3 regions of the Fictibacillus sp. NPDC058756 genome follow, and region 3 is predicted to be linked to each of the others. Evidence: riboswitches for the same ligand, from Rfam matches in the RefSeq annotation. Region 3 holds a riboswitch; each other region holds the start of a gene.

Region 1 (6,362 bases), 470 kb from region 3:
GAAAACAGTGTTACTAAAAGATACATCATAAAGGAAAAAATATTCGCATGGTGCGCAAACTTTTGTGATTTTTTCGCATTCTTTATAAAAGGATAGAAAACCAGCAATGTTTCAAACCCAAGATAACTCAGCATCATATTTTTTGTGGCCGTTAAATAGTCTTTCAGCCTCTCATCAAACAATGGCAGCAAATTAGAAAAGTGGGTGTATTCAAGCGGATAAATTAAAAGGAATATAAGTCCCAAAGGAATAACAACACCTAAGAAACAAACGCCAGCAACCGTACGGAATCCTGCAGAAACCACATAATAAGTTAAGAGAAGAAATACAACAGCTATTGTCCATGTTTTAAGTGTTGGAAACATCCATACTTGTACAACCTCAATATATGTTCTTAAAACCGTTATCGACCATAAAAGAAAATAGAGAACTAGAGCTATGTTAAAGATGTTCCCCAGCATTCCGCCAAACAATGTTTTGTGTATCGTGACGATATCTCCCCCGCCATTATCCAGCACATAATAGATCATCCAGATCAGAATATGAACGAAAATAGCCGCGATGATAACAGAGATCCAAGAATCATAACCTGCGTATTTTGCAATGACCCGCTGATAGCCTAGTACTCCTACCCCTATTTGTTCTGAATGCACGAGAAAGAAGACAAGAAAGGGAGAAACAAGAAATATTTCTTTAATTTTTTGCATTTCAGCTCACCCCTTCTTGAACACTCATTAAATCTTGTTTTAGCATTCCCAACAGAACGCTGCTTATCCCATTTTTAGCCAAAAAAAGCTAACTCTTAAAGGCTATAGCCGCCTTTTCGAGTTAGCTTATTTATTATCCCGTGAATACTTCACCATCTGGATATCGAATATTTTCTCTTGTTTGTTTAGCAAGACTAAACGCTAATGTCAGGGGACCAAGTTTACCAAAGACCATCACGATACAAATTACAATTTTGCCGATAATCGTCAGATCGGGTGTTAATCCCATACTTAGTCCAACTGTCCCGAATGCGGAAATCACTTCAAACAGTATTATCATAAAGGGATCGCCTTTTTGCACGTACGTTACTACGAACAATGCTGCAAAGATAAATAAAATCGAAATGGTCGTAATCGCTAAGGCACGATAAACAACTGCATTGCGGATGGTTCGTTTCATGACAACCGTATCTTCTTTTCCTTTTAAGAACGCTGCAACCGTAAAGAGAATGACTACGAATGTTGTAAGTTTGATACCCCCGCCTGTTGAAGTGCTTCCTGCACCGACAAACATCAATAGGATCATTAAAAGGGACGTATCCGGATTAATCGCCGTCATATCGATCGAGTTAAATCCTGCTGTTCTAGGAGATACTCCCTGAAAATATGCTGCCCAAAGCTTTTCAGCTCCCGATAACACGCCTAATGTTTTTGGGTTATTAAATTCAAATAAATAAACTAACAAAATGGCCACAATATTGATAGCAAATGTTGAAATAATCATTACTTTTGAATGAAGCGAAAGATCTTTCCATTTCCGGCTGACCCAGAGGTCTACTAGAACGGTGAACCCGATTCCCCCTGTAATAAAAAGCAGAGAGATTACAATGTTAACCATCGGATCACCGACATAACCCATCAATCCATCAGACCATAGAGCAAAGCCTGCATTATTGTAGGCAGAGATGACGTGGAATACGCTGTAATATATCCCTTTCCCAAACCCCATCTCAGGTACCCATCTTAATGACAAAAAGAATATGGCGATGATTTGAATACTGATCGAAAAGACGAATAAGTTACGAACGAGCCTTATAACTCCGCCGATTGAGGGCTGGTTTAGCGCTTCTTGCATCAAAACCCTTTGTTTCACGGAGATCTTTCTCCCCATCATGATTACAACGAGAGATGCAAAGGACATCACACCAAGTCCGCCAACCTGTATTAAAAATAAAATGACAATTTCTCCGAATAGAGTAAACGTAGAACCCGGGTCGACTGAAGCCAGCCCGGTTACAGTAGCCGCAGAAGTTGCTATAAATAACGCATCAATCCAGCGCAATGATTCCTCGTGGGCTATGGGCAGTTTTAATAAACAAGCGCCTAATATGATCAAAAACAAAAAAAGCGATGCTAAAAATTGAGGAGGGTTCAATTTTATCGGATTATGCAACCTGGATTTATTGACATGCAGTGCCACTAATTACACTCCCTCATCCTCAAAGCGGTTCAAGTCTTCATTGCGTCCAATTACTACGAGGACATCTCCATATTGAAGAGTAACATCTGCAATCGGAGAGACTAGAATGTCATCACCGCGCTTAATCGCAACGATATTACATCCAAAACGAGCTCGAACGTCTAGATCTGTCAGTGTTTTATTCACTAATTTATCTGTAACACCAATTTCTACAATACTGTGTTCATGCGACAGTTCAATAAAGTCGATAATTTTTTCTGAAGAGATAAGCTGAGCAACACGAAGAGCCATATCGCGTTCTGGATGAATAATTCGGTCTGCTCCTAGCTTTTCCAATACTTTATGGTGATAATCATTTTGAGCTTTAACCCAAACCTTATTTACACCTGATTCTTTTAATAAAAGAGTTGTTAAAATACTTGATTGAATATCTTCACCAATCGAGACGATAACATGGTTAAAATTTCTGATCCCAAGCGATTTCATTACCTTTTCATCTGTTGCATTAGCTTGAACGGCCTGAGTTGCAATCGTCGCAAATTCATTGACCTTTTCCATATCATTATCGATCGCGAGTACATCATAGCCCATTTTGGCAAACTCCCGGCATATGCTGCCCCCAAAACGACCTAATCCTATAACTGCAAACTGTTTTTTCATTTAAATTCTCCCCTTAAAATCCATGAAGTTTTCCTTCGTTGCTTCTAGCCTTGCTGGTTAAGAGGTTCTCAAAAAGCTGTAAAAAACAAAAAAAAGACCACACAAAAAAGCGGGTCCGGTTTTTCACCAATTTGACCTCTCCAGTGACATGACGCTTACGGGGTTAGCTGTCGGATTAGGGAATGGAGTATCCCTTTTTGCTTGCTTGCAAAATTCACCCCAAAAGAATGGTTCCCCCGTTTCACAGTCTCCTATAATTAAAGAAATTGACTGTAAATTCAGCGATCTAAAGCCTGCTAAATTTTGAATTACATATACTGTAATCCTCCGTCTTTTAATTGTCAATCCATTTTTCACGTGTTAACAAATACTTTACATTTTTCCTGAAAATTGCAATCCAAGAACGATTAAACCGATCAGCCATACATAGATTGCAAAGCCTTTTAAAGTACCGGTTTGCAATAATTTGATCATCCATTTCACAGCAATATATCCGAATAAAGCGGAGGCAATTGTACCGATAATCAAAGATGAATATGCTATGGAAGGTGCTGTTGATGTAAAAAGATCTTTAGACTGCAGAACCACTCCGCCAGCGATTGAAGGAATCGATAAAAGAAAAGAAAAATAAGCTGCAGCTTTTTTATCTATCTTACAAAACAGGGCAGCAGCTATTGTTAAACCAGAGCGCGAAACCGCAGGCAGAATAGCCGCACCCTGAAAGGTACCGATTACAAGAGCATCCCGGATCGTTATCTCCTCTATTCCTTTATATCCGTTTCGTTTAAAAGAATCTGCCCACCAAAGCAACAGCCCTGTTACTAAGAACTCCCATCCAACCGTTACACCGGTTTTTGAAATTTCTTCGAAGAAGTCTTTAAAAGCAAGTCCAATAATAGCCGTTGGAATGGTACCGACAATAAGTAATATTCCTGTTTTGCTAAATGGTTTTTTTATTACTTGTAGAATATCTTTCCAATAAACCGTCATAACAGCAAGCAATGTACCGATATGAAGCATGCTGTCGAGAAATAGTCCCGCTTCTTCCAGGTTGAAGATCTGCCTTCCCAGCAGCAGATGTCCAGTTGAACTTACCGGCAAGAATTCTGTTAATCCTTGTACAATACCTAATATAAGGGCTTCAAGCCAGTCCATAAAAAAATCCCCCTCAATAGATGGTCTCTCGTACAACCCTATTCTCAAGGAGGACTTTCTATTCTATGTTTTTTGATATAACTGTTTTCGTAAATTCTGATGCTAGACGAAGTTGATTTCCGCTCCAGGATGCTCGCTTTCCGCGGGGCGTGCGGTGAGCCTCCTCGGCGCATAGCGCCTGCGGGATCTCATAAGGAAGTATCTGTGCTCCTGCGTCTGCAAGCTTATTCTGTTGAAGCTTGCTTCCTCGTCCCATGCCTTGCGAGAAGTATACTAAGGTGGTTGGCACGCTGGTCCCGCAGGACAAGGAAGGTTTCGACAGCGTTACATCGCACTAAGAAAATGTGATTTTTCATTTTCGAGGAGTCTCGCACCTTACGCTCCAATCAACTTGTCAACGATGTGTTTACACATAACCATTCCCAAGAATACTCTTTAAGCGGCGAATCTCTTCCTCAGAATTCTTATTAAAGAACACCTGAGAAAAGGCGGGAGAATGATTCTTTCGTTCTTTCCCATAACCCTCTTTTATAAAATTCTACAGGACGGACCTTTGTTGATTCTTCTATGTCTTCTTCATATTGTTCAACGAGGTCGTTAACTGACTTTGTGTTAAGCAAAAATACGTTTACTTCGAAATTCAGATGGAAGCTTCTCATATCCATATTCGCTGTTCCAATGGATGCGGTATCCCCGTCAATGATGATAACTTTCTGATGCAAAAACCCTTTTTGATACGAATAGATCTCTATACCTGAACGGAGCAGCTCAGGGAAGTAAGAGCGAGTTGCATATTGAGTTAAAAATCCGTCGTTGATCTCCGGAACCATCAATCGGACCTGTACTCCTTTTTTGGCAGCGACTCTTAATGCAGTCCGGATGGCTTCATTCGGAACAAAATACGGTGTGGCGATCCAAATAGATTTTTCCGCACAAGAGATCAATGAATAATACAAATCACTCATGATTCCCAGCTGGGTATCTGGACCACTCGCAACAACATGTACGATCCCATCCCCATCTGAAGGATAGGCTTCCGTTAGATGCGAATCTTCCAATAAATCTTCTCCACATACATATTCCCAGTCCATAAGGAATATCGCGTGCAGAACTTGAACGGCTTCCCCTTCCATCACCATGTGAGTATCGCGCCAAAATCCGATATCAGGGTCTTCTCCTAAATACTCAACTCCTACGTTTAACCCACCAACAAATCCAACCTTGCCGTCAATCACGATAATTTTTCTGTGATTTCTAAAGTTAAGCTTCTGGTTAAAAAATCCGTACCTTACCGGCAAGAAGGCTTCCACAAGAATACCTGCTTTTTTCATACGGTCAATATCATATTGCTGAAGAGATAAACTGCCTACTCCATCAAACAGGAATCTTACTTTAACACCTTCATTTGCTTTTTTGATTAAAAGATCGATGATATCCTTCCCGAGACGGTCAGAGCGAAAGATATAGTATTGAATGTGTATGTACTCTTTCGCCTCTTGAAGTCTTCTAATAATTTCAGGAAAAGTTTCTTGCCCGTTCTTCAGGATCTTAGTCCCGGTATGACGATTAATTTTTGTTAATGTGATGTGATGCGCATGCGTTGCAAAGCATTGCTGATGTCTTTTCAAATCACTGAAATCAGGTTTCTCATCTTGTTTGGAAACCCTGATCCATTCATCACGATCATTTTTACGTTTAGACTTGAACAGATGTCCTTTTAGATAAAGCTGTCCTGAATACAGATAAAACATATATCCGATAAAAGGAAATAATATAAGTACGTAAATCCATAAGAGTGTGTGCTGTGCGGTTCTGTTTTCCAGCATTAACGAATAGATCGTATACAAAATCACCGCAATATACAGGAGCCCGAATACCGTTTTAATGATGACATATCCTTCTGCAAAGAACACGATGTATAAACAGATAAGTAATAGTACAGTAAGGAAAAATTCCCAGATTCGTTTCATCCGCTTCATGCAATAGCTCCTTTTTCACATTCTTCTCTTTCTCTTTTTATTCCCGTCCACTGGTAATTAAAACAAGCGTTTCTCTCTTTTTATACCATTTTTAATTAGGATTTGCAGAATTCATGCCTGTTATGACCAATAAATCTTCCTCTAACGAACTCTAAGGACTTCTAACACAAATTTTGTTCAGTTTCGAAGGGACGAAACTGTTCCTAAATTATATCTGACTGGGTATTATGACACATGTTGCAGGGTGAATCCACAAATTTAAAAGGTTTATCCACGAGTTATGCCCTTCAATCCAAAAATTTCAGGCTCCAATCCACGAGATTTAGCCATGTATCCACGAGTCGACATTCATAGACAAGTCCTCTCGCTCAAATACCCGCC
Region 2 (6,362 bases), 1.6 Mb from region 3:
GGGGAACAATGGAAGCGTTTACGCATCTCGCAGGTTTAGCGATTGAACAAAAGCAAAAAGAAGAGGCGCTTCGAAAAAGTGAAGCTAAATTCAGAGCGATGACTGAAAATGTAACAGACCTAATCGTCACACTTGATACGAGCGGAAAGGTTAAGTATACGTCACCTTCTTACAAGCTTATTTTTGGAGAAGAAGCCAATTTGGGAAACTCTTTTCTGACCTATACACATCCGGAAGATATTCCCGCGGTATCTGATAAATTTAGAGTTCTTTTAAAAGTTAAAAAGCCGTCAGAAGTTCAGTTCCGTTATCTTCACGCAAATGGGCATTACATAACGATTGAAGCCAGGGCCATGCCAGTCTTGAAAGAATCAGGTGATATTGAGAACATTGTTGTTGTGGCAAGAGATATTACTGAAAGAAATAAACACGAAGAACTTATTAAAAAGATGGCTTATCAGGACCAGCTTACAGGCTTGTCAAATCGAAGGTCATTTACAGAAGAATTTGAAGGTCATATACGAAACGCGGAAAATAAGAGCCAGCAGCTGGGAGTCCTGTTTTTAGACTTGGATCGTTTTAAATTTATTAATGATTCACTCGGGCACTCTTTTGGCGACCTCGTCTTAAAAGAAGTTTCTTTAAGATTAAAAATGTTTACTAGAGGTTTTGGCAGAGTGTACCGTATGAGCGGAGATGAATTTACAATCATTCTTGAAGATATAAACGAAGAGAAGCTTAAGCAGAAAATGACTAACCTTCTAGAAATATTTTCGGAACCTATTTTTATTAAGGACGAAATGATACATATTACAGCGAGTATAGGAGTTTCTATATTTCCCCTTGATGGTCACGATCCGAAAGCATTATTGAAGAATGCAGATCTAGCCATGTACCGTGCTAAGGAAGATGGTAAAAATACGTATCAATATTATAAAAGTACACTTGACAGCAACAGTTATGAAAGACTGCTTATGGAGAATGAACTGCACGGAGCCATTGATAATGATGAACTGCTGCTTCATTATCAGCCAAGGTTTTCAATTGATCGAACATCTATCATTGCTTTGGAAGCCTTAATACGATGGAATCATCCGCGCTGGGGGATGATCTCTCCAGGGGAATTTATTCCTTTAGCCGAAGAAACAGGGCTGATTACTAAAATAGGAGCATGGGTTATTCGCACAGCATGCAGACAAACAAAAGAGTGGATGGATAGTGGATATCCTCCAGTTAGAATCGCGATAAATCTGTCTGCTAGGCAATTTTTGCAAAGAGATCTTGTTTCATCTATTCAATCGGTTCTGAAGGAAACGGGTTTGCCTCCGGAATTTGTAGAGCTTGAGATTACTGAAAGTACATTAATGAAGTATGAAGAAACTATACTTTACTCCATCGAGCAATTAAAAAAAATGGGTGTGCATTTTGCGCTGGATGATTTCGGGACGGGCTATTCCTCAATGGGGTATTTAAAGAAATTTCATATTGATACATTAAAGATCGATCAATCATTTATTAGAGGTATTGGCACGGAAACAGATGATTCTGCCATTGCTACTGCCATCATCACTTTAGCTCACTCATTAAAAATGAACGTTGTAGCAGAAGGCGTTGAAACGGAAGAACAATATAATTATTTAAAAGAGAAGAACTGCAATGAAATACAAGGATTTTATACTTGCCGGCCGATGGAAGCTAAAAAAATTGAGTTGTTGATTATCAATCATATGACTGAGGTAAAAGCAAACAAACCTATTACAGTTTAAATGAAAAAAGGGGCTTTATAGCTCCTTTTTTACCTTTTCTTTTCTTTTTCTGTTTTTTCTTTTAGTTCTTCCATTTCTTTTTTAAACCTTTTTGTAAGGGAGTTTTGATTTCCGTACAGGAAAATCATATCTCCTTCTTGGATTTCAGTTGTATAGCTATCTTTTCTTAATGTAACATCACCGCGTTTAATAAATAACACCAGCATGTCATCTTCCATTTCAATAACGTCTTTTAATTTCTTGCCGATGACTGATGAGTTTTTATGGATTGGCAGTTCAATCACGACGTCATCTTCATCAAAATACATCACATCACGCAGAGGCAGATCAGCTAGATTGTATTGTTTTTCAAGATGTCCTTCAAACGATTTCACCAAATAACGTTTAAACTTCGGAATACTCAGAATGAGGTAGAGTCCTATAAGAACCAATGTAATCATCCCAAGTTCAATAGAGCGAAACTCATCAGATAATATATTGCTAATCGCAGAAATGATTACAGCAAGAGAGAAAACACCGAAAAGAATAAGAAAAGTGCTCAGTCTTCTTCTGATTGGATGTTCTAATATTAGTTCTGATTCTCCTGTAGTGAACCCTGTTGCAGTGAACATAGAGATTACCTGGAAACGGGCTATTTCTTTTTTTAATCCTGTAAGTGTAAATAAAAGTACATTAATTTCAATTACGACTGCAATAATTGCAAAATAAAGTAAAGTAAACACAAAACCCACGAAGGCACCTCCGACTTATACTTTCTATAGCTATATACCCTAAAAATCTATATATAATTATTTGATATCCCTTTTTTTTGCCCTTTCATAAAAATTTGATGCTTCACATATAGTTTTGTACAGGAGGGGATTAAGATGACAGGCTTTCTGATTGCCTTATTACCGGCAGGACTATTATGCGGAGGAGTGGCTTTGCTCATACATTCATTCGTGAAAAAGGACACCTATCATTATGATAAAGATCATCTTTGGGAAGATGCACCGCAAACTTCAGAAGATTATCGTATTAAATAGCACATTCATTACTTGATATTTTCCTTCAATATGGTAAAAAGTAATAAAACCATAACTAGAATTGAGGACGTAATGTGAGGAAAGTGTCAAAAAAGTGGTTAATTGGAGGGGCGATTCTTGCCATCCTTCTATTTGCCATATTTCAAGTAGGAAAAACAGAAGGTGCTAATAAGACAAAGACAATAAAAATAGTCGCTCTGGGTGATTCATTAACGTATGGGGTAGGGGATCCTTCAAAGACAGGATATATTGGCGTTGTACGTCAAAATATCCAAAAGCAAACTGGGAGAAATGTAATTGTTAATAATTTTGGGATCAGCGGACAAAGATCAGACCAGCTTTTACGTCAATTGGACAATGGTGTCGTAATAAAAGCCCTTAAACAGGCTGAATATGTGTTTGTATTTATAGGTACAAATGATTTTAGACATGCCGCTGGCTGGAACTTCCGCCAGCTTCCGCAGCAGCCGCTTCTGCTTGGAAAGGAAAAGCTGCGCAACAATTTAAGTAAAACACTTGCTGTCATTAGGGAAAACAACTCTTTTGCACAAGTATATGTTTTGGGTTTATATAATCCATATTTTGGCGAAGAGTATGATACAAAAGCTCCTGAAAGTATACGTTCGTGGAATGAAGCAATTATTGAAGCGAGCAAAGAAAGCACATTAACGAAATACATCTCTACGTATGAACTTTATGAAAATATCGAGAAAGACATGTATTTTGCAGATACTTTGCATCCGAATCGAAGAGGTTATTATAAAATGGGGAACTGGGTTTATAATCAGTGGAAGCCATAATAAAAAGCTGACCAATTTGGTCAGCTTTCTTCATGCTATTTTTTAAATTGAGCATCCAATTTGCCGTTCATGTCAATTAGGAATCCAATTTCTCGGCCTAATAACTCACCAAGTTCTTTAGCCTTTTTTTCACTTTCATTTTTTATCTGCTCAATTGTTAATTCACCTTTTAATTTTGAAGCACCAACGATAATGCTTAAATCACCTTTTTCATAAAATACGATCTTCATTTACAATACCTCCCTGAAAAATAGAACCTTTTACATAATTCGCTTATTTGTTCATGCTTATGGGGTAGAAAAGAAGTTTTGGAAAAACCTTCATGATGAAACATTTAAATGGAATAAATATGCATGTTCAGAAATCCTGACAAATTTTTATGTATGTTGAAAAGATTAAAGCATGTTAATATGATTTGCTGAATTCTTTTGTTCTATTCTGAATTTAAAAGAAGCGGGGGAACCACACTTTGGCACTAAAGCCTTGGGATGAATTTGTTAAAAGCAGAAGGGATAACTCTCAATTCCCTAATCGACAGCAAACCTCGTAAGCGTTTTTGGAGAGAGAGCTTATATACATGGGCTAAGTCTATGTGTTGCAGTGTACCCCACTCAGTAGAAGGTATCGCATTGATTTTAGGAGTAGAACGTCTATTGGATATGCTTAGAACAGCAGTTAATATCACTGGAGATGCTGCTTGTGCAGTTATCGTTGACAAAGGTGAAGATAAGCATGTTGGGGAAAGAAAAGAAGAAGCAACTGCTTAATAAAAATATTTACGAGCCGGAGGAATTTCCTGCGGCTTTTTATTTATGCCAAAATCCCTAGTTTAGTAAAAATGAGTAAATAAATGTAAGCATAAACAGAACTTCATGTTAAAATAGAATAATACATAATGATGTTTCGGAGTGATATTTTTGGAAAAATGGCTTGAATTAATAGTACTTGCTGGAAAAGTTATTTTGGTGCAGCTGCAAACCTTCATTAATCCCATTGTTGAGTTAGTGGAAAGCAGTATGAATTCTTTTTGGTTCGTGTTTGCTTTAACTGTAATAACAGGTTACATAATCTTGGAGATATTATATAAAGCTATTACTTTTTATCAGGCTCATAATTTCATTCACCGTAAGATGGTCAGGGAACCTGCCCGTGATATCGAATTTAGTCTCTTTATAAAGACTCTTTGGCAAACAGACCGATCTAAAGGGTTAGTAGCAAATGCGAAAGCGGCTAAAAGCCGATATTTACAGTTTAATTTACAAGAGCGACTTTTTATTCAGACTAACTTGCAGCAGCGAATGAGATTCCTAAGAAATAATCAGCCTTTATTTTTATTGGCAGCTCTTTTTACAGGATTTCTTTCGAGTGTTGCAGCAAATGTACTCCCTATCAATTCTGTAAGTTTTACGGGAGAAAGTGTTTTAAAAACTGTCTTATTCTTACTTGCGTGGCTTTTTATCATGCAATCAAAATATGTTTCCATGAAAAAGCAGACCTATTACCATCTTGCATGGATTCAAGAGACGAACAGGACTGCAGCTGTTGACTTAATTCAGGATGATGCAGCTGTATCTATCAATGAAAGCAACCCTACGTATTAACGCGATACGTAAGGGTTGTTTTTTATCCAAAAACGATAGGGGAAATATACAGCCTCTTCCGCATATTGAATGCCTATCCTTGGTCCGGACTCTATTTCATGTGGCTGGATCTCAATTTTTTCTTTAATTCTTATTCCGCACGTATCAATTTTTTGACCGGAATGCTCCAGCGAAAACCCCATACTTTTTGAAAGCTTGCCAGGACCATTTGTGAGCTGAACCTCTTTTTTCACTCCGTCTCTTCTTTCCTTCATGATTTCTATTCCTTTGACAGGCTGAATAGCTCTAATTAAGATTGCTTCGGGTTTGTCTAGCGGACCGGTCACAATATTGAAGCAAACATGCATGCCATATATGAAATAGGTATAAATTGTTCCTGCTTCATGGAACATGACTTCAGTTCTTGGGGTTCTCCGGTTTCCAAAAGAATGGGCGGCCCGGTCTTCAGGCCCTAAATAAGCTTCCGTTTCGACAATTATGCCAGAAGTTAAACCATCTCGATTTTTATGAATAAGTTCCATCCCAAGAAGTCTTTTTGCCAGGTCTAATGTTGGCAGATTCCATAAATCCATATTTTTCTCCTATTATGTATGACATGAGCATGATATTAGTAAAATAACCTATAGAATTTGTATTATTATGTTACCTTTTGTCGGAGTTTTACAAACGTAAAAAAAAGGAAATCATAAGTTTAGAAAGAAGTTTTTATAAAGCAAATAAATAGGAGGCGTTTAATGTGGATGGTTGGGTTAATGAAACAGGAATTTATCAGAATCTCTCCAAAAGACGCTGGGAATACTGGGAAGTGAGCCAGCAAGGAGTAAAAACTATGGTTTCATGGCTTTGCTGGAATGCGCCTAACTCTGTTTATGAACAATGGAGTAAATCTGTCTTACATTAAACGAAGTACTTTTGAAGTTCCTTTCTGATGGAAGGGACTTTTTTATTTTCCTTGAATGCTTGAATCTTCTTTAAGGTGGTTAAAATGGTTAAAAAAAAGGAGATTGAGGAATGAATCATAAAAAGGGTCAATTGAGAAGAGCTGTAGAAGGAAGAAAACAGCGTTTGATTCAGCATCTTATTCATAAAGGGCTATATGGCTATGAAGACCATAGACACTTAACAGAATTCACATTAACAGAATTAGAATCTGAGTGGAAAAATGCTCAG
Region 3 (6,362 bases):
GATCGTGATCGGTCTATTTATCGCAAATATCTTCCAGCCTGGTGCAGGCGTGGACATGAAATCGTTATCAAAAGGGGATATCTCCAGTTACGTAGAAACAACTGAATCTGTTGAAAGTCACGGATTTGCGGATACATTCTTGAATATCGTTCCAACCAATCTTTTTGAATCATTAGCTCAAGGAGATATGCTGGCAATCATCTTCTTCTCCGTTTTATTCGGTTTAGGAATTGCAGCAATCGGTGAAAGAGGTAAACCTGTATTGGCGTTCTTCCAAGGAACAGCTGATGCCATGTTCTATATCACAAACCAGATCATGAAGCTCGCTCCATTCGGTGTATTTGCACTAATCGGAGTGACTGTATCCAAATTCGGTGTAGAATCATTAGTACCATTAAGTAAGCTTGTTATCGTCGTATACGGCGCGATGTTCTTCTTTGTAATCGTCGTATTAGGCGCAGTGGCTGCGATGGTTAAAGTAAACATCTTTACGTTAATCAAAATTTTAAAAGATGAACTGATCCTGGCTTATTCCACAGCAAGTTCAGAAACTGTACTACCGAAATTGATGGAGAAAATGGAGAAGTTCGGCTGTCCGAAAGCCATCACTTCATTCGTTATTCCAACTGGTTATTCGTTTAACCTTGATGGATCTACTCTATATCAGGCAATCGCAGCATTGTTCATTGCTCAAATGTACGGCATCGAACTTACTATTGCTGAACAGATCTCGTTATTGCTCGTATTGATGGTAACATCAAAAGGAATCGCAGGAGTTCCTGGTGTATCCTTCGTTGTACTTTTAGCAACACTAGGTTCGGTTGGAATTCCACTTGAAGGTTTAGCCTTTATTGCAGGAATCGACCGTATACTGGACATGGCGAGAACAGCCGTTAACGTCGTGGGTAACTCACTGGCAGCGGTTGTCATGTCTAAATGGGAAGGCAAGTTCAATCCAATAAAAGCTCAGGAATACCAAAGAGAAGTAAGCTAACAATATTAAAAAACCGTGTCGGCAAGAATGCTGACACGGTTTTTTTGCTATTTTTTCAGGTGATACGGTACGGTCGAGATCACGATGTCCCGTTTATATAACAAATACGCACGAATCAATAGACTGGATTGGTTATGAAGAATATTATGCCAGCCTTTTTTAGGAATGAACTGCGGTATTACAACCGTTACTTGATAATCGCCTTCTTTCGCTTTATGGGCAACGGTGTCTAGAAACTTAGTTAACGGGCCTAATATGCTTCTGTAATGAGAGTGCAGAGTAACAAGCCTAATGTCAGGCTGCCATTGTTCCCACTTCTCTTCAAATTTTCTCTCATCTTCCCTTTCAAATGCTACGTATACCGCAATAATCTGATCAGGATTTAACGACTTCGCATATTTTAAGGAATTCTCCACAACATGCGTGATGCCGGCTACAGGAACAATGATCACATTTCCTTTTATATCTGGTGATGGTTCGCATGTTGTCAGTCTCAATTGGTCTCCAACCGCATCATAATGCTTTTTAATGCGATGAAATATGAATACGATAATCGGCAAAAAGACAAGGATGGACCACACTTGTGAAAACTTCGTTAAGAAGAACATGAGTGTAACAATAAAACTGATCAAAGCTCCCGTTGTATTCGTTATAAATTTCGGAACCCAGCCTGCTGGTTTCTCTCGAAGCCACTTCACCATCATTCCTGTTTGTGATAGCGTAAACGGCACGAAAACCCCTACAGCATATAACGGAATAAGATGTTCAGTTTCAGCATGAAACGCAACAATAAGAAGGATTGAAGCTAAACCAAGAATGATAATGCCGTTTGAATAGCCTAACCGGTCTCCTCTTACTAAAAACATACGTGGGATAAACTTATCCATTGCTAAGTTTACAGCCAACAGAGGGAACGCTGAATATCCTGTATTCGCTGCTAAAATCAAGATCAGAGCCGTCGTCCCTTGAATGAAGAAGTACATAAAGTTCCGTCCAAATGTTTCTTCTGCAATCTGGGAAACCACGGTAACTTCTGCTTTTGGCACGATTCCATAAAAATACGCAAGCGTGACGATGCCTGAGAAAAGGATAGCCAATAAAGCTCCCATCATCATTAACGTCCTTGCAGCATTTACAGGTGCTGGTTCTTTAAAGTTCGGAATGGCATTTGATATCGCTTCTACCCCCGTTAAAGCAGAACTTCCTGAAGCAAATGCTCTTAAGAGAATAAACAATGAAATTCCAGCGACGGGTGTTCCAACCGGTGTATGTAAACTTTGCGGTACATCGCCTGTATATATGTTATAAATACCTACAACGATTAGAATAAATAAAGCTAGAACAAACAAATAAACAGGATAAGCAAGAATCGAAGCGGATTCTGTAACTCCTCTCAAGTTTAAAAGGGTAAGAAAAATAACAAATAGAATCGCAATCTCAACGTTAAAATCATGCAAGTCAGGAAAAGCAGACGTAATGGCGTCCGTTCCAGCGGATACACTTACCGCTACAGTAAGGATGTAGTCAACAAGCAGTGAACCTCCTGCCACCAATCCTGGATTCACACCTAAATTGGTCTTGGAAACGACATACGCACCTCCACCGTGGGGATAAGCATAAATGATCTGTCTATAGGACAAGATCAATGCTGTTAAAAGAAATAAAACTCCTATCGCAATCGGAAGCGAATACCAAAAAGCAGCTGCTCCGACTGTCACAAGAACAATCAAGATCTGCTCCGGCCCATACGCTACCGATGATAAAGCATCAGAAGAAAGAATGGCCAATGCCTTTGTTTTGTTAATCTTTTGTTCTCCTAATTCTGCCGATTTTAATGGTCGGCCGATTAAGAATCTTTTTATGCTTGTAAACATTTTTCTACTCTCCATCCGAATGTAAACTGTATTTACTTCTTTTAGTCATTTCCAATTAACTTATTTTCTAAAAACAAAAAGGCCTGCAAGTCATCACGAAAAATGACTTGCAGACCTTATATTTTCGGATCCACAAGTTCCACCTTCCTTCTCATAAACGCTTACGGAGTTAGCTGTCGGATTCGGGCCTTTGAGTAGCCCTACCTAAAAAGGATTCACCCCAGGATTATTGAAAATCCGTGGTTGGGTCCCCCGCACCAAATGGTTTCAGCGATTTAGAAATTTGAAACTGTGATAATAATACTCCTGCTTTATAAAAAAGTAAATAACATTTTTATGTAGAATAAGTAAAGGAGAAATTGTACATAGTGAAGATACATCCCCGCCTAGTCTTAAAAATGAACTTTATTACAAGGAGTTTACTATGTCAAAAGAGAAAAAACCCTTATTTTCCGATGAAGAATTAACTGACTTAGCCCAAGAAATTAATGAGCAATACGGCAATGATGAGCAACAGGATGAAGTCATTTCGGATTCAAATGAAATGAAATCCGAAATATGAAAACTTAAAGAATCGAAAAAAGCACTGTTAAACACAGTGTTTTTTGTTTACTCATTAACACTTGATTATTTTCAGGCAAATGAGGAAGATTAGGGTGTACTCTTAATGACTTACAGGAGGTGTTTAGCCTGATCCGAAATCGCAAACTACATATTTTAAACGGACAAGAAATGTACAGGTATTTCACAAACGAACACTTGCTTGATGATGAAATCAAGCTCCCTTTTAACGAAGCGATGTGCTACGGAAACACGATTGAAGACATTTTTTCAAAAGAATTTGCAGAGATTCGCTCAAAGGTTCACCATGTTACACGTGATGAGTATGCCGAAGTCACGCTACAACCTCTGTTGCCTCTTTTTAATAACAAATTTGAAAAAATCGAGTTATGGTTTGATTCTGATATGTTTTGTCAGATTAATTACTTAACGATTCTTGCCTGGCTGGATCAGACCAATTATCTAAGTACGATTACGCTTCATATTGTAGATGATCAGTTTGAACCTATCGAAATTTATCCCTTACAAGCTCAAGGATATTATGAACTTTACAAACAAGTTTTGATTCATAAGACGAGCCCTGGGACGATTGATCTTCCCCCGTTAAAGAAGGGAGTCGAGCTATATTTAAATTACCTAAAAGAAGACAGTGCTATCATGCTGTACATCCAACAAAATCAACATCTCTCAGATGATGAACTTGCAGCTGAACTTCTCAAGAATTTTAAAGAGTACGGTTTAGGGGATCTGCAATACTTGGATATGATTAAAAAAAGCCGATTATCTCTGTAAAATTGAGATAACCGGCTTGATTTTTAGTTGTCAGTTCATTGCTCTGCTTTCATTGCATGAGCCTGCGGAACCGCTCGTTTAATAAATAACGAAACGATCCATGCGATCACAACTAGCCCAAAAGCGAGTAAGAATGCGCTTTTCATTCCAGCAATCATGGCTAGGATCTGAATGGTAACTCCATCTTCCTCCATTCCCTGACTCTTCAAAAAACGAGCAGAACTATTGGTCATGATCGAAACAAGCAATGCCGTTCCAACCGCACCCGCTACCTGTTGAAGTGTACTGATGATTGCTGTTCCATGTGGATATAACGGTGGCGGCAGTTCGTTTAGAGCGTTGGTCATAACCGGCATCATGACCATCGAAATACCTAACATCAACAATGTATTGAAAATCATGATGCTGATATAAGGAGTGGTTAAGTCGATAAAAGCAAACTGCCAAAGCGTATTGGCAATCAGCCCTAATCCGATTAGAGCAAGCCACTTAGCACCGAATCTATCAAATAAACGGCCAGTTATAGGAGACATAATCCCCATGACAACTCCGCCTGGAAGCATGATCAAACCTGCTTTCAATGGACTGTATCCCAACGCGTTCTGAAGGAAGATCGGCAGCAGCATCATAGCTGAAAACATCGCCATCATAACAATCATCATGATTAATGTCGACATCCTAAAAATGCTGTACGTAAACGTCCGAAGATTAAGTAACGGCTCTGAAATCGTTAATTGCCTCCAAGTAAACAACACTAATGAAACAACTCCAATTGCAATTGGAATCAAAACGTCATTGCTCGACCAGCCTCCATGTCCTTCACCTGAACTGCTGAAACCATATACAATACCCCCGAACCCTAATGTTGAAAGCAGCAGCGAGATCAGATCCACTTTTGGATTCGTCGTTTCGGTAACGTTCTTTAGTTTTACAAAGGCAAATACGATAACAAGCAGTGCGATAGGCAGCACGCCGTAAAAGAGTACCCGCCAGCTGAAATGCTCGACAATAATCCCTGAAAGAGTAGGCCCGATCGCAGGAGCAAATGTAATGACAATACCTATGGTCCCCATGGCCGATCCCCTTCTTTCAAAAGGGACGACAGAAAATACGACGTTTGTTAGTAAGGGAAACAGCAATCCAGTACCTGCCGCTTGAAGAAGCCTTCCAACCAAAAGGAATTCGATCCCTGGTGCAATTGCCGCAATAAATGTTCCCAATGTAAACAATGACATCGCTCCAAGAAACAAGCTTCTTGTTGTAAATCGCTGAATGAGATAAGCAGTAACCGGGATAAGAACCCCAATAACAAGAAGGTATCCAGTCGTGAGCCATTGAGCAGTACTCGGTTCGATTTCGAAGTCAGCCATTATTTTTGTCAAAGCAACGTTAAGCAGTGTTTCATTCAGGATGGCTACAAATACACCGAGAATCATGATCATAACCAATAAAAAGTTCTCTCTGCTCCCGAACGTTCCCCCAGTTTCAGTAGAATGATCTTGATTTTTCACTTTTTCTCCTTTCATTCAAATGGTGTGCACAATCTCGCGCAACCCATTGAAATGATTATTATTGTTGGTTCTTTTTGATTAATGAAAAAGGCAGTATTAGGATTAACACATTTTCAACAGAACAAACATTCGCATTCAATACTATCACAATTATGAAGAAACTGACAATCATCTTTTTGTTGGTATTCCGAAAAAAAAACACACTTCCTAAAGAAAGAAGTGCGTGGTATTTAGATTTAAAAATTAACCTTGTAAAGAATAATCCTTTTCCACTTTGCTGATTCTAACTGAATAATTCTTGTACCACTCGGATTTCCCTTTTTCTTGGGCGATCTTATGTGCGGCATGTTCTTTCCACTCTTGAATCGCATCTAATGAATCCCAATAAGAAACAGTGATCCCCAATTCGGTATCACGGGCACTTTCTATACCAAGAAATCCTGTTTCTTTTGATGCGAACTCAACCATTTTCTGTGCCATTGTTCCATATCCTGTATCTACATCTGTTCGTTTAGATGTAAAGATAACCGCATAATAAGGCGGTTCAGGTGTTTTTGCAAAGTTACTCATGTACATTCCTCCTAAAGTTTGAATACACGGCTTCATTCGTGGCAAGACTAATTTTGCAAA

The links. Region 3 has a riboswitch for cyclic di-AMP ahead of ACFW35_RS13210 (APC family permease). Riboswitches for the same ligand answer to the same signal wherever they lie in the genome.
Region 1: linked by a shared signal. The riboswitch ahead of ACFW35_RS15725 (potassium channel family protein) and the one ahead of ACFW35_RS13210 (APC family permease) in region 3 are both predicted to bind cyclic di-AMP.
Region 2: linked by a shared signal. The riboswitch ahead of ACFW35_RS05115 (cation:dicarboxylate symporter family transporter) and the one ahead of ACFW35_RS13210 (APC family permease) in region 3 are both predicted to bind cyclic di-AMP.

What each region holds. Positions count from the first base shown of each region.
Region 1 covers NZ_JBHYPU010000001.1:3,060,615-3,066,976, forward strand. Annotated here, with positions in the region: gene ACFW35_RS15715 (GerAB/ArcD/ProY family transporter) at 1-707, opposite strand, end outside; gene ACFW35_RS15720 (TrkH family potassium uptake protein) at 841-2,187, opposite strand; gene ACFW35_RS15725 (potassium channel family protein) at 2,191-2,847, opposite strand; cyclic di-AMP (ydaO/yuaA leader) riboswitch at 2,984-3,141, opposite strand; gene ACFW35_RS15730 (undecaprenyl-diphosphate phosphatase) at 3,220-4,002, opposite strand; gene cls (cardiolipin synthase) at 4,470-5,981, opposite strand.
Region 2 covers NZ_JBHYPU010000001.1:1,019,637-1,025,998, forward strand. Annotated here, with positions in the region: gene ACFW35_RS05090 (EAL domain-containing protein) at 1-1,766, shown strand, start outside; gene ACFW35_RS05095 (TrkA C-terminal domain-containing protein) at 1,796-2,497, opposite strand; gene ACFW35_RS05100 (hypothetical protein) at 2,633-2,791, shown strand; gene ACFW35_RS05105 (GDSL-type esterase/lipase family protein) at 2,866-3,591, shown strand; gene ACFW35_RS05110 (hypothetical protein) at 3,627-3,821, opposite strand; cyclic di-AMP (ydaO/yuaA leader) riboswitch at 3,998-4,159, shown strand; partial or broken gene ACFW35_RS05115 (cation:dicarboxylate symporter family transporter) at 4,191-4,358, shown strand; gene ACFW35_RS05120 (hypothetical protein) at 4,509-5,192, shown strand; gene ACFW35_RS05125 (DNA-3-methyladenine glycosylase) at 5,189-5,764, opposite strand; gene ACFW35_RS05130 (hypothetical protein) at 5,929-6,093, shown strand; gene ACFW35_RS05135 (Fur-regulated basic protein FbpA) at 6,204-6,362, shown strand, end outside.
Region 3 covers NZ_JBHYPU010000001.1:2,588,530-2,594,891, forward strand. Annotated here, with positions in the region: gene gltP (glutamate/aspartate:proton symporter GltP) at 1-994, shown strand, start outside; gene ACFW35_RS13210 (APC family permease) at 1,042-2,868, opposite strand; cyclic di-AMP (ydaO/yuaA leader) riboswitch at 3,012-3,151, opposite strand; gene ACFW35_RS13215 (bacitracin ABC transporter ATP-binding protein) at 3,293-3,430, shown strand; gene ACFW35_RS13220 (AraC family transcriptional regulator) at 3,601-4,221, shown strand; gene ACFW35_RS13225 (DHA2 family efflux MFS transporter permease subunit) at 4,257-5,663, opposite strand; gene ACFW35_RS13230 (antibiotic biosynthesis monooxygenase family protein) at 5,976-6,302, opposite strand.